One region of the Streptomyces sp. NPDC034043 genome, then DNA from elsewhere that is predicted to be linked to it. Evidence: riboswitches for the same ligand, from Rfam matches in the RefSeq annotation. Region 1 holds a riboswitch; each other region holds the start of a gene.

Region 1 (3,914 bases):
CGCTGGGCCATCTCGACGGCGTCGAGGGTCTCGGTCAGGGAACCGATCTGGTTCACCTTCACGAGCAGGGCGTTGGCGGAGCCCTCCTCGATGCCGCGGGCGAGGCGCTCGGGGTTGGTGACGAAGAGGTCGTCTCCGACGATCTGGACCTTGGAGCCCAGGCGGTCGGTGATGGTCTTCCAGCCGGCCCAGTCGTCCTCGAACAGCGGGTCCTCGATGGAGACCAGCGGGTACGCGTCGACGAGCTCGGCGTAGTAGTCCGTCATCTCGGCGGCCGAGCGGGACTGGCCCTCGAACTCGTACTTGCCGTCCTTGTAGAACTCGGACGCGGCGACGTCGAGCGCGAGCGCGATGTCCTTGCCCGGGGTGTAGCCGGCCTGCTTGATGGCCTCGATGATGAGGTCGAGCGCGGCGCGGTTGGACTCCAGGTTCGGGGCGAAGCCGCCCTCGTCGCCCAGGCCGGTGGAGAGGCCCTTGGTGTGCAGGACCTTCTTGAGGGTGTGGTAGACCTCGGCACCCCAGCGCAGCGCCTCGGAGAAGGACTCCGCGCCGATCGGGGCGATCATGAACTCCTGGATGTCGACGTTGGAGTCGGCGTGCGACCCACCGTTGAGGATGTTCATCATCGGAACGGGCAGCAGGTGCGCGTTCGGGCCGCCCAGGTAGCGGAACAGCGGCAGGTCCGAGGCCTCGGACGCGGCGTGCGCGACGGCCAGGGAGACGCCGAGGATGGCGTTGGCGCCGAGCGAGCCCTTGTTGTCGGTGGCGTCGAGGTCGAACATGGCCTGGTCGATCAGGCGCTGCTCGGTGGCGTCGTAGCCGACGAGCTCCGGGCCGATCTGCTCGATGACGGCGAGGACGGCCTTCTCCACGCCCTTGCCCATGTAACGGTTGGGGTCACCGTCACGGAGCTCGATGGCCTCGAAGGCACCGGTGGAGGCGCCGGACGGAACGGCAGCACGGCCGGTGCTGCCGTCGTCGAGGCCCACCTCGACCTCGACCGTGGGGTTGCCTCGGGAGTCCAGGATTTCCCGGGCTACGACGACGTCGATGGACGGCACGAGCATCTCCTTCTGGGATGTGACGCTGGGTGTGCGGTGGCGTGGGGCCGTGGGACGGCCCCGCCGACTAGAGCCTAACCGGCTCGGGGCGGTGGGCTGCCCGACCGCCCGGGTCCTGGGACGAAAAAGGTGCCGAATGCCCGCCTTCCGGGACATAGGGCCCGTGCTCCCGCGCGTTGCGCGGCGGACCGGACATCGGAAGACAGGGGTCCGGTTCCGATATGCGGGTACCGGCGCACGACATGCCGCCGCCCGGCGCGTGGGTGGATACGCGCCGGGCGGTGGGGATGCTGCGGGGTGCCGCGAGTGTTACGCGGACGTTCAGGCGAGCTTCAGCTTCTGGCCCGGGAAGATCAGGTCGGCGTCGGACACGGTGTCCTTGTTGAGCTCGAAGAGCTTCTCCCAGCCGCCCTTGACCTTGTGGGCGTCGGCGATGGTGCCGAGGGTGTCGCCCTCCTTGACCACGTAGGAGCCGTTGCCCGTCTTCGGGGCATCGGTCTTCGGGGTCGACGGCTTGGCCGGGGTCCAGTTGCCCGAGCCGGAGCCGGAGCCCTTGGTCTCGGTGTCGGCCTTCGGCGTGGACGGCTTCGCCGGGGCCGGCTTGGCCGGGGCGGGCTTGGCCGGGGCGGGCTTGGTGGCGGGCTTCGGCTTGGCCGGGGTGGCCGTGCCGCCGCCGTTGTACGAGGAGTTGGACAGGCCGACGCCGCAGTGCGGCCAGGCGCCCTTGCCCTGGCCCTTGAGGACCTTCTCGGCGATGGCTATCTGCTGGGCCTTGCTGGCCTGGTTGGCCTGCGAGGCGTAGGCCTTGCCGCCGTACGCCGCCCAGGTGGAGGCGGAGAACTGCAGACCGCCGTAGTAGCCGTTGCCGGTGTTGATGGACCAGTTGCCGCCGGACTCGCAGGCGGCGACCTTGTCCCACTCGGACGCGGTGGCGGCGCTGGCGGTGCCCGCGGCCATCAGCGGGGCCGCGACGGCGACACCGGCGACACCGGCGAGCGTGACGATGCGGACGGCCTTGGAGCCGCGGCGGTGCTTGCCCTTGCCGGAAAGCAGCATGGATTTCTCCTCACCGACGCCTTCGAGGTGAGCTGTCGGGTTCGGGCGGATGAGTTGCCCGGTCACGCGGCGCGGCGCGTGTCTTCACCCCTAGCCGGTACGCGGCCGCATCACAACGGCCTCTCCCGGCGCCTACCTTGGTTCCCCCGCTCCTGCCTTCGGCGCTTGCGCGACGACTGTTCCCTCCGTCCGCCGGCAGGATTCGGCGATGCGGTCGAAGGAGCCCGCGGTGGCGAGCGATTCAGAAGGTAGACAGGTCTCTCCCCGATGTTCAACGTGTGATTTTGGGGAGAAACCGGCCTACTTGCGTTCCTCAAAGGCGCGTTTGCGCAGGTCGGAGCGGGGTTTGCGGAAGTTCCGGAACGAGACACGCCAGTTGACCGGAAGAGATGCATGTCTCATTTACCGATAACGGACATTCAAGTCTTATTGGATGCCCGAACTGCCCCTATTCCTTGGTTAGATCCAGGTTCTGTCCCGGCTTGATGAGGTCCGCGTCCCCGCCGATGACCTGCTCGTTGGCCTTGTAGAGCTCGTTCCAGCCCCCCTTGAGCCCCTTGGCGTCCGCGATGGCCGCGAGGCTGTCGCCCGGCTTCACGGTGTACGTGGGATCGCCGGGGGCGGCTGACGCCGCGCCAGGCGCCGCCGGGAGCTCGACGGCGGCCGGACCGCGGTGCTTGCCCCCGCCGTCGCCCGCCTCGGCGGACGGGGTGGCCGACGGCGTGCCGGACGGCGCGCCCGGGACGGCCGGGGCGGTCGGCGTGAGGCCCGGGACGGCCGGGGCCGTCGGGCCGGCCGGGGAGGTCGGGGTGCCCGGCGCGGTCGGGGAGACCGGGGCGACGGGGGTGCCCGGGGCGGTCGGGGAGACCGGGGGCGTGGTGGGCTGGACGGTGAAGTCCGGCTCGGGCATGACGGGCAGTCCGCTGGAGGGGCCGAGCGGGTAGTCCGGCAGCACGCTCGGTCCGGTGGACGGGCTGTTCGGCGCCGGAGTCGGCGCGCCGAAGTCCGTGGAGGGCTTGCCCTTGCCGGTGACCGGCACCGATTCGTCCGGCCGGGTCGGGGTGGGCGCGACGGGCCCCGGGTTCTTGTTGTCGCCCGGGTCCACCTCGGGCGTCGGCCCCTGCTGGGTCAGCCCGGCCGAGGCGGAGCACAGCGGCCACGCCTGGGGGCCCTGGGAGGCCAGCACCCGCTCGGCGACCGCGATCTGCTGGGAGCGGCTGGCGAGGTCCGGGCGTTCCGCGTACGCGAGCCCGCCCGCGTTCTTCCACTGCTCCAGCGTGAACTGCAGCCCGCCGTAGGCGCCGCTGCCGGAGTTCGCGCTCCAGGTGCCGCCGCTCTCGCAGTCGGCGACCTTGTCCCACGTGGCGGTGTCGGCCGCGCTCGCGCCGGTGGCGGCGAGCAGCGGCATGGCCAGCGCGGAGCCGGTGACTCCTGCGGTGACGACGATCGCGGGTACCTGGCGGGGGCGTCTGTGGCGGCCGTTCCCGGGAAGCATGAGACTGCACCTTTCGTATAACGGCGGGGTAACGGCAGAACCTAGCCGCCTTCGAACGGATGTCACAAGTTCGGGAGTGGACTGACTTCCGGTCAGTTCTGCTTCGCGCGCGCCCTCAGGCGTTCGGGACTGTAAACCGGACCGGGAGGGTGCGCAGGCCACGCATGATGAGCCCGCCGCGCCAGCGCAGGTCCGTGGGGGGAACGGCAAGTTCCAGATCCGGCAGACGCTTGAGCAAAGTCCCGAGTGCCGTCTGGCCTTCGAGACGGGCGAGCGGAGCGCCGAGGCAGTAGTGGATCCCG
Region 2 (3,914 bases), on a different contig from region 1:
CCAGGCCGACGGAATTCGTGAGGTCGGCCACGGCCGCCTCGAACCGTTCCGCGACGTCGTCCGGGTCGCTACCGGGGCGGATGATGTCGTTGCCGCCCGCGCAGAAACTGACGAGGTCCGGTGCGAGTTCCTTGGCCCTGGGGACCTGGTCGGCCACGATCTGGTCGAGGAGCTTGCCCCGCACGGCCAGGTTCGCGTAGCGGAAGTCGTGCTCGTCGCGCTGATCGGCCAGGAGCACGGCGAGCCGGTCCGCCCAGCCGAGGTAAGAATCCCCGGGTCCCGGGTCCCCCACGCCCTCGGTGAAGCTGTCCCCGATCGCCGCGTACGAGCCGATGGTCTTCAGTGTCGTCTTCGTCGCTGCCACGGAAAGACATCCTTCACCTTGGCAACCAACCTACGCCAACGTAATGAGGGGTTGACGGGCCGTGATCTATACCACGCAGGGGATAAGGAATAAGTACACGTGGGGCCGGGACCCCCCTCGGGCCCCGGCCCCACGCGGGTCACCGTGCCGACGGCGGGTGCCGTCAGATGCTCACGCCCTTGGAGCGGAGGTAGGCGAGCGGGCTGACGTCCGAGCCGTAGGACGGGCCCGTGCGGATCTCGAAGTGGAGGTGCGGGCCGGTCACGTTGCCGGTCGCGCCGGAGAGGCCGATGGTCTGGCCGCCGGTGACGCTCTGGCCCGCCGAGACGGACAGCGAGGAGAGGTGGGCGTACTGGGAGTACTTGCCGTCGGCGTGCTTGATGACGACCTCGTTGCCGTACGCGCCGCCCCAGCCTGCGGAAACGACGGTGCCCGCACCGACGGCCTTCACGGTGGTGCCGGTGCGCGCGATGAAGTCGACGCCGGTGTGGTAGCCGGAGGACCACATGGCTCCGCTCGCCCGGTACTGGGTGGAGACGCCGCCGGTGACGGGGGCGGTGAACCCGGAGGCGGCGGCGGGCGCGGGGGCCTTCTCGTCCTTGGCGGCGGCGCCGGAGCCCTGGGCGGCCGTGCCGCCGGAGGGGCGGGCCGCCGTGCCGGAGCCCTTGGCCGTGCCCTGCGCGGTGCCCTTCGGGGACGAGGTCCCGCCGGCCTTGCCCTTGGGGGCGGCCGGAGCGCCGCTCGAGGATCCCTCGGCCGGCGCCGCAGGGGCCTTCGGGGCGGGGTCCGCACCCTGGCCGCCGCCGAGGGTCAGCTTCAGGCCCGGGTGGATGAGGGACGGGTCGGCGCCGACGGCCTCGCGGTTGTCGGCGTACAGGCGCTCCCAGCCGCCGTCCAGCCGGCGCTCGGCGGCGATCTTGGAGAGGTAGTCGCCCGGCACGACCGTGTAGACGGTGGGTGCGGCGGCGGGCGCCTGCGACGGGAGGGCCTCGGGGGCCTGCGCGCTCTGCGCGGGCGCGGCCTCGGCCGGGGCGGCGCCCGGGGCCGCGTGGGCGCCGACGGCCCCCATCAGCGGGAGCGCGAGGGCCGCTCCGCCGGTTCCGGCGACGGCGAGACCACGGGATATCGAACGGGACTTGGGACGGCGGTGCTTACCCTTTGCGGGCATGGCGGATTCCTCTCCGGCGCCTGCGAGGTGAGCTGTCGGGTTCGGACTGGAGATGTCCGGCCGTACGTGCGGAGCACGGGTTCGGCTTCACCCCTAGCTGCGCCGGAATCGCTTCCGGAACAGCGGCCTACCTGGTTCCCCCGCTCCTGCCGCGCGCGATGGTCGGGTGCGGTTCCCGGGCGGCGGCAGGATTAGGCGGTCCACCCGGATCGATCGCGAAGGTAATCGAGCGGGACGCCGGGCAACAAGCCACGAATTGCCTGACGCAATCGCAGATATGAAGGATCAATGGAATTCCGGTCACCCTGCGTCCATTCCGCACCATCAACAACCCCCTCCACAAGGGAATTCGGTTTTCGCGATCAGGCACGCACGGTCACCGTATGATCTGGCTCACGGGACCCTGCCCGATCTCGCCTCCACATACGGCAAGTTGCTCCCAACCGGATCAATTCGGACACCACAGGACCACGCGGAGGAGTACACGTGACCCAGCAGATACCCCAGCCCCTTCCGGCCGGACACCAGCCCGGTGCGGAGCTGACCGGAGTGCGCAACTTCCGTGATGTGGGCGGGTTGCCGACCATCGACGGACGGAGGGTCAGGCCGGGACGACTGTTTCGAAGCGGACATCTCGCGCATGCCACCGAAACCGACGCAGAGTTCCTCGGATCGCTGGGACTGCACACCGTCTTCGACTTCCGCAACGAAGCCGACCACGCCCTGGAGGGCCCGGACGTCGAACTGCCCGGAGTGCGCAATGTGAACATTCCGCTCACGGACCCCGCCGACGGCCGCGAGTTCTGGAGGATGGTCCGCGACGGCGAGCTCGACCAGCTCCGCGGCCTCCTGGGGGAGGGCAGGGCGGCCGCCCGCATGAGGGCCTCGTACCGCACGATCATCGAGACCCGCGCCGCCGAACAGAGCCGCGTCGTGCACGCGCTCGCGCGGGACAGCGTGCCGGCGCTCATGCACTGCGCCGCCGGCAAGGACCGGGCGGGGCTGTCGGTCGCGGTGACGCTGCTCGCCCTGGGCGTGGAGCGCGAGGCGATCGTGGCGGACTACCTGGAGTCCAGCGCCCCGCACAACCGCTACCGGGTGCGCCGGGGCAGCGACGCGCCCGAGGCCCGCTCCCCCGAGGTGATGGAACTGCTGGCGCCCCTCTTCGACGCCCGCGCGGAGTACCTGCTGGAGGCCTTCACGGCCATCGACGAACGGTGGGGCGGCGTCGACCGCTACCTCGCCGAGGGGCTGGCGCTGGCCCCCGAGACCCTGGACCGGCTGCGGGACCGGCTCCTGGACTGAGCCGCGGGGCGGGACGGCGGCCGGAGGGACCGGCCGGGAGGAGTACGCACGGCGGACGGAAGGGGTACGGACGGCGGCCGGAGGGGGCGCGGGCGGACCCCCTCCGGCCGGCGCCTCAGCGGTTGCCGACCGCCTGCTTCATCAGGGTCCTGCCGAAGTCCCACATGAGCCCGCCCCCGCCGTGCGCCTCGTCCATGACCTCCTGGAAGGCGCCGACGAACCGCTCCACGTCCGCCTCGTCCACGACGAGCGGCGGGATGAGCTTGATGACCTCCAGGTGGTCCCCGGAGACCTGGGTGAGGATCCGGTGCCTGCGCAACAGAGGCACCACGACCATCTGGGCGAACAACCCCTTGCGGGCCGCCTGGAGCACCGCCCAGCGGCTGCGCAGGCCCAGGGAGGAGGGCCTGCCGAACTCGATGCCGATCATCAGCCCGCGCCCGCGCACCTCGTGCAGCAGCTCGTACCGGTCCACGAGCGCCGCGAGGCGTCCGCGCAGCAGGTCGCCCATGGCCCGGGCGTTGGCCACCAGCTCCTCGTCCTCCATGACCGACAGCACCGCCAGCCCGGCCGCCATCGCCTGGGCGTTGGAGCCGAAGCTGGCCGAATGCACCAGCACCCGGTCCATGGACGAGTACACCTTCTGGAAGATCCAGTCCTTGCCCAGGGTCGCGCCGACGGGCACGTAGCCACCGGAGAGGGCCTTGGCCACGCACACCAGGTCCGGTTCCACCCCGGGCTCGTGCTGGTACGCGTAGAAGTCCCCGGTCCGTCCGAGGCCGGTCTGCACCTCGTCGGCGATGAGGAGCGCCTTGTGCCGGTGCAGCAGCTCCTGCGCGGCGAGCAGGAACCCGGGCGGGGCCGCGTGCACCCCCTTGCCCTGGACCGGTTCCACCACGAAGGCGGCCACGTCCCCGCGCGCGAGTTCCCGTTCGAGCGCCGCCAGGTCCCCGAGCGCGATCTTGGTGTCGGGGAGCAGCGGGGCGAATCCTTCGCGGAAGCCTCCTTCGCCGTTGACGGACAGCGAGCCCGTGGTCAGCCCGTGGAAGGCGTGGTCGCAGTAGAGGATCCTGGGCC
Region 3 (3,914 bases), on a different contig from region 1:
GGGGCCCTTTCTGCACCTCCGGTAAATTCCGAATTCCGCGCAGGGGAACCGGAGCAGGGCACGGTAATGCCGGACGGGAAATCGAGGGAAACCCGGCCCGCTCGGATATTCCTCCGTTGTATACGAGACGTGTTAATGCGGAGCGCTCGCCGTGTTTACGGCAGGTTGCGGATTCCTCACCCTCGGCCGGTGCGCCTCGGCCGCCCGCTGCGCGTGCAGCGCGGTCAGGGCCCTGGCCCGCTCCGCGTCCCCGCGCGCGACCGCGTCCACGATCGCGCCGTGCTCCGCCCAGCACTCCACGGGCTGCGCGGGGGCCTGCACCACGTACATCCAGGCAATCTTGTGCCGGGTCTGCGTCAGCAGGGCGATCAGCCCCGGGCTGGCCGAGGCCTGGGCCAGCGTCTCGTGGAACCAGCTCCCCAGGGCGCGCAGGTCCTCCCCCTGGGCCCGTCCGGCCCTCTCCCGGCCCAGCCTGACCAGCCCCCGCAGCACCTTCAGGTGGCCGTCGGTGCGCCGGCGGGCGGCCCGGGAGGCGGCGAGCGGCTCCAGCAGCATCCGCAGCTCCAGCAGGTCGGCGGCCTCCTGCTCGGTCGGCTCGGCCACACAGGCTCCGGCGTGCCTCCGGGTGACGACGAAGCCCTCGGACTCCAGGGTCCGCAGCGCCTCGCGGACCGGGACGCGCGAGACCCCGTAGCGGCGGGCGAGCACCTCCTCGGTCAGCCGGCCGCCCGGCCCGAAGAATCCGGAGACGATATCGTCGCGAATCGCTGTGCACACCGCGTGCGCCGGAATACGCAAGGCCGGACCTCCGCTGGGTTTCGGTTCGGTTTATCGTGGCCGTGCTGCGACTCTATTGCAACACGCGATATTTTCCGAGGAAAGTACGGAAATCCGGAACGAAGAAGGCCCCGGCTCTGGGAGCCGGGGCCTTCTTCGTTGAAGCGTGAAACGTGAAACGTGACGCGTACTGAGGGTCAGATGCCGACGCCGCGGTTGCGCAGGTACGTCAGCGGGTTGATGTCCGAGCCGTACGAGGCGCCCGTGCGGGCCTCGAAGTGCAGGTGCGCGCCGCTGGAGTTGCCGGTGTTGCCCGACAGGCCGATGACCGTTCCGGCGCCGACCTGCTCGCCGACGGAGACGTTCAGCGAGGACATGTGCCCGTACTGGGTGTAGGTGCCGTCGTTGTGGCGGATGACGACGTTGTTGCCGTACGCGCCACCCCAGCCGGCCTCGACGACGGTGCCCGCGCCAACGGCGTGCACGGAGGTGCCCTGGCCGACGGCGAAGTCGATGCCCGTGTGGCTGCCGGAGGACCACATGCCGCCGCCCGCGCCGTACTGGGTGGTGACGGAGGCGCTGACCGGGGCCACGAAGGCGTTGGAGCGCTTGCGCTCCTCCTCCTTGGCCTTGGCCTCGGCGGCCTCACGCTCGGCCTTGGCCTTGGCCTCGGCGGCCTCGGCGGCACGCTTGGCCTCGGCGGCCCGCTGCTTCGCCTCGGCCTCGGCCTGCGCCTGGGCGGCGACGGCCTCGGCGGCACGCTGCTGGGACTCGGCCTGGACCTCGATGTCGTCCTGGAGACCGTCGGCGACGACGATCGAGTTCTGACCGGTGTCCTCCATGGACGGAGCGCCGCTGTTGTCCGCCGCGAAGGCCGGAGCGGCCAGGGTGCCGACCACGCCCGTGGTGGCGAGGGCGGCGATGCCGGCGTAGCCGGCGGTCTTGCGGCTCAGACGGCTGGAACCACGGTGCTTACCAGAACCGGCGGCACGACTGCCAAACGCCATGAAGGGGGTGATCCTTTCCTTCCCTCTCGCCTACCGGGTTAGCTGACGGGTTCGGAGCAGGAAGGTCTCCTACGGGCCTCCTCTTGCGAGGGGGTCCGATTCACCCCAGGGACGCATGTGGGTCCCCGGCTCCCCAGGCTCGCGCCTGACGGGGACTCGGCGATCGCTGTCCGGTGCCGCGGGTGCGGCGGGTACGAACTGACGAACAGCACGGCCGACGCTAGGCGGATCGTCAGTCAATCGCCAAACAGACGAGCGCTTTTGTTGCGTACGCCACACCGCATACACGCAGCCACTCCACCAAACGGACAAAGGGGGCTTCGGCGGATGTTCCGCCGAAGCCCCCTGGAAACGGGGCCGGTTGCCGGCCCGTCTCAGACGGTGCGCCGCTCAGTTGGAGACGACGGTGACCTCGCCGATCCCGAGGGCCAGGACGGGCTCCTCGATCTGCGCGGCGTCGCCCACCAGGATGGTGACCAGACGGTCCACCGGGAAGGCGCTCACCACGGCCGAAGTGGCTTCCGCCGTACCGGTTTCGGCCAGCCGCGCGTACAGCCGCGCCTGGTAGTCGTCCGGCAGCTCCTGCTCCACCTGGTCGGCGAGCGTGCCGGCGACCGAAGCGGCCGTCTCGAACTTCAGCGGGGCCACGCCCACCAGGTTCTGCACCGCCACGTCCCGCTCGGCGTCGGTCAGTCCGCCCTCCGCGAGGGTGCGCAGCACCTTCCAGAGGTCCTCCAGCGCGGGACCCGTGTTGGGGGTGTCCACCGAACCGCTGATGGCGAGCATCGAGGCGCCCTTGCCGTCGGCGGTCGAACGCAGGACCTGCCCGAAGGCCCGCACGCCGTACGTGTAGCCCTTCTCCTCGCGCAGCACCTTGTCCAGGCGGGAGGTGAGGGTGCCGCCGAGGCAGTAGGTGCCGAGCACCTGCGGGGCCCAGACGATGTCGTGCCGGTCCGGGCCGATCCGGCCGATCAGCAACTGCGTCTGGACGGCACCCGGCCGGTCCACGATGACCACGCGGCCCCGGTCGTCGGCCGTCACCGGCGGGACGGGGCGGGGCGCGGCCGTGTCGCCCGTCCACGTACCCAGGGTGTCCGCCAGCAGGGCGTCCAGGTCGATGCCGGTCAGGTCGCCGACCACCACCGCGGTGGTGGTGGAGGGGCGTACGTGCGCCTCGTAGAAGGCGCGTACGGCCCCGGCGTCGATCCGCGCGACCGTCTCCTCGGTGCCCTGGCGCGGGCGGGACATGCGCAGCGTCGCGGGGAACAGCTCCTTGGAGAGCTCCTTGGCGGCGCGGCGCTGCGGGTTGGCCAGCTCGTGCGGGATCTCGTCGAGCCGGTTGCGCACCAGTCGGTCGACCTCGCTGTCGGCGAAGGCGGGCGCGCTCAGGGCCTCGGCGAGCAGCGCGAGCGCCTTGGGCAGCCGGGAGGCCGGGACCTCCAGGGAGACCCGCAGGCCGGGGTGGTCGGCGTGGGCGTCGAGCGTGGCGCCGCAGCGCTCCAGCTCGGCGGCGAACTCCTCGGCGGAGTGCTTGTCTGTGCCCTCCGACAGGGCGCGGGCCATGATGGTGGCCACCCCGTCGAGACCCTCGGGCTCGGCGTCCAGTGGGGCCGCGAGGTTGACCTCGACCGCCACCACCTGCTGGCCGGGGCGGTGGCAGCGCAGCAGGGTCAGGCCGTTGGGGAGCGTGGAACGCTCGGGGGCCGGGAAGGCCCACGGCTTCGCCTCGCCGGCCTGCGGCCGCGGGTGGAAGGTCATCGTGACGGCTGCGGTGTCGCTCACTGCTCCGCCCCCTCGTTCTCGTCGTGCTGCTCGGTCTCGTGGGCCTCGGCGCCGGCCAGCGGCTCGTAGACCAGTACCGCGCGGTTGTCGGGGCGCAGCCGGGCCGCGGCCACGGCCTGCACCTCCTCGGCGGTGACGTCCAGCACCCGCTGGACGGCGGTCAGGGCCAGCTGCGGGTCGCCGAACAGCACCGCGAAGCGGCACAGTTCGTCGGCCCGTCCGGCCACCGTGCTCAGCCGGTCCAGCCACTCGCGCTCCAGCTGCGCCTGCGCCCGCTCCATCTCCTCGGCCGTCGGGCCCTCGGCGGCGAACCGCGCGAGCTCCTCGTCCACGGCCGCCTCGATGGCG

What was found. Region 1 has a riboswitch for cyclic di-AMP ahead of ACZ51S_RS21980 (transglycosylase family protein). Riboswitches for the same ligand answer to the same signal wherever they lie in the genome.
Region 2: linked by a shared signal. The riboswitch ahead of ACZ51S_RS06925 (M23 family metallopeptidase) and the one ahead of ACZ51S_RS21980 (transglycosylase family protein) in region 1 are both predicted to bind cyclic di-AMP.
Region 3: linked by a shared signal. The riboswitch ahead of ACZ51S_RS19675 (M23 family metallopeptidase) and the one ahead of ACZ51S_RS21980 (transglycosylase family protein) in region 1 are both predicted to bind cyclic di-AMP.

Annotation. Positions count from the first base shown of each region.
Region 1 covers NZ_JBVISF010000009.1:79,561-83,474, forward strand. Annotated here, with positions in the region: gene eno (phosphopyruvate hydratase) at 1-1,067, opposite strand, end outside; gene ACZ51S_RS21980 (transglycosylase family protein) at 1,383-2,117, opposite strand; cyclic di-AMP (ydaO/yuaA leader) riboswitch at 2,120-2,291, opposite strand; gene ACZ51S_RS21985 (LysM peptidoglycan-binding domain-containing protein) at 2,566-3,612, opposite strand; gene ACZ51S_RS21990 (cytochrome P450 family protein) at 3,728-3,914, opposite strand, start outside.
Region 2 covers NZ_JBVISF010000002.1:498,757-502,670, forward strand. Annotated here, with positions in the region: gene ACZ51S_RS06920 (SGNH/GDSL hydrolase family protein) at 1-364, opposite strand, end outside; gene ACZ51S_RS06925 (M23 family metallopeptidase) at 528-1,532, opposite strand; cyclic di-AMP (ydaO/yuaA leader) riboswitch at 1,537-1,700, opposite strand; gene ACZ51S_RS06930 (tyrosine-protein phosphatase) at 2,019-2,837, shown strand; gene ACZ51S_RS06935 (aspartate aminotransferase family protein) at 2,953-3,914, opposite strand, start outside.
Region 3 covers NZ_JBVISF010000007.1:290,953-294,866, forward strand. Annotated here, with positions in the region: gene ACZ51S_RS19670 (GntR family transcriptional regulator) at 133-798, opposite strand; gene ACZ51S_RS19675 (M23 family metallopeptidase) at 975-1,784, opposite strand; cyclic di-AMP (ydaO/yuaA leader) riboswitch at 1,797-1,956, opposite strand; gene ACZ51S_RS19680 (M16 family metallopeptidase) at 2,175-3,542, opposite strand; gene ACZ51S_RS19685 (M16 family metallopeptidase) at 3,563-3,914, opposite strand, start outside.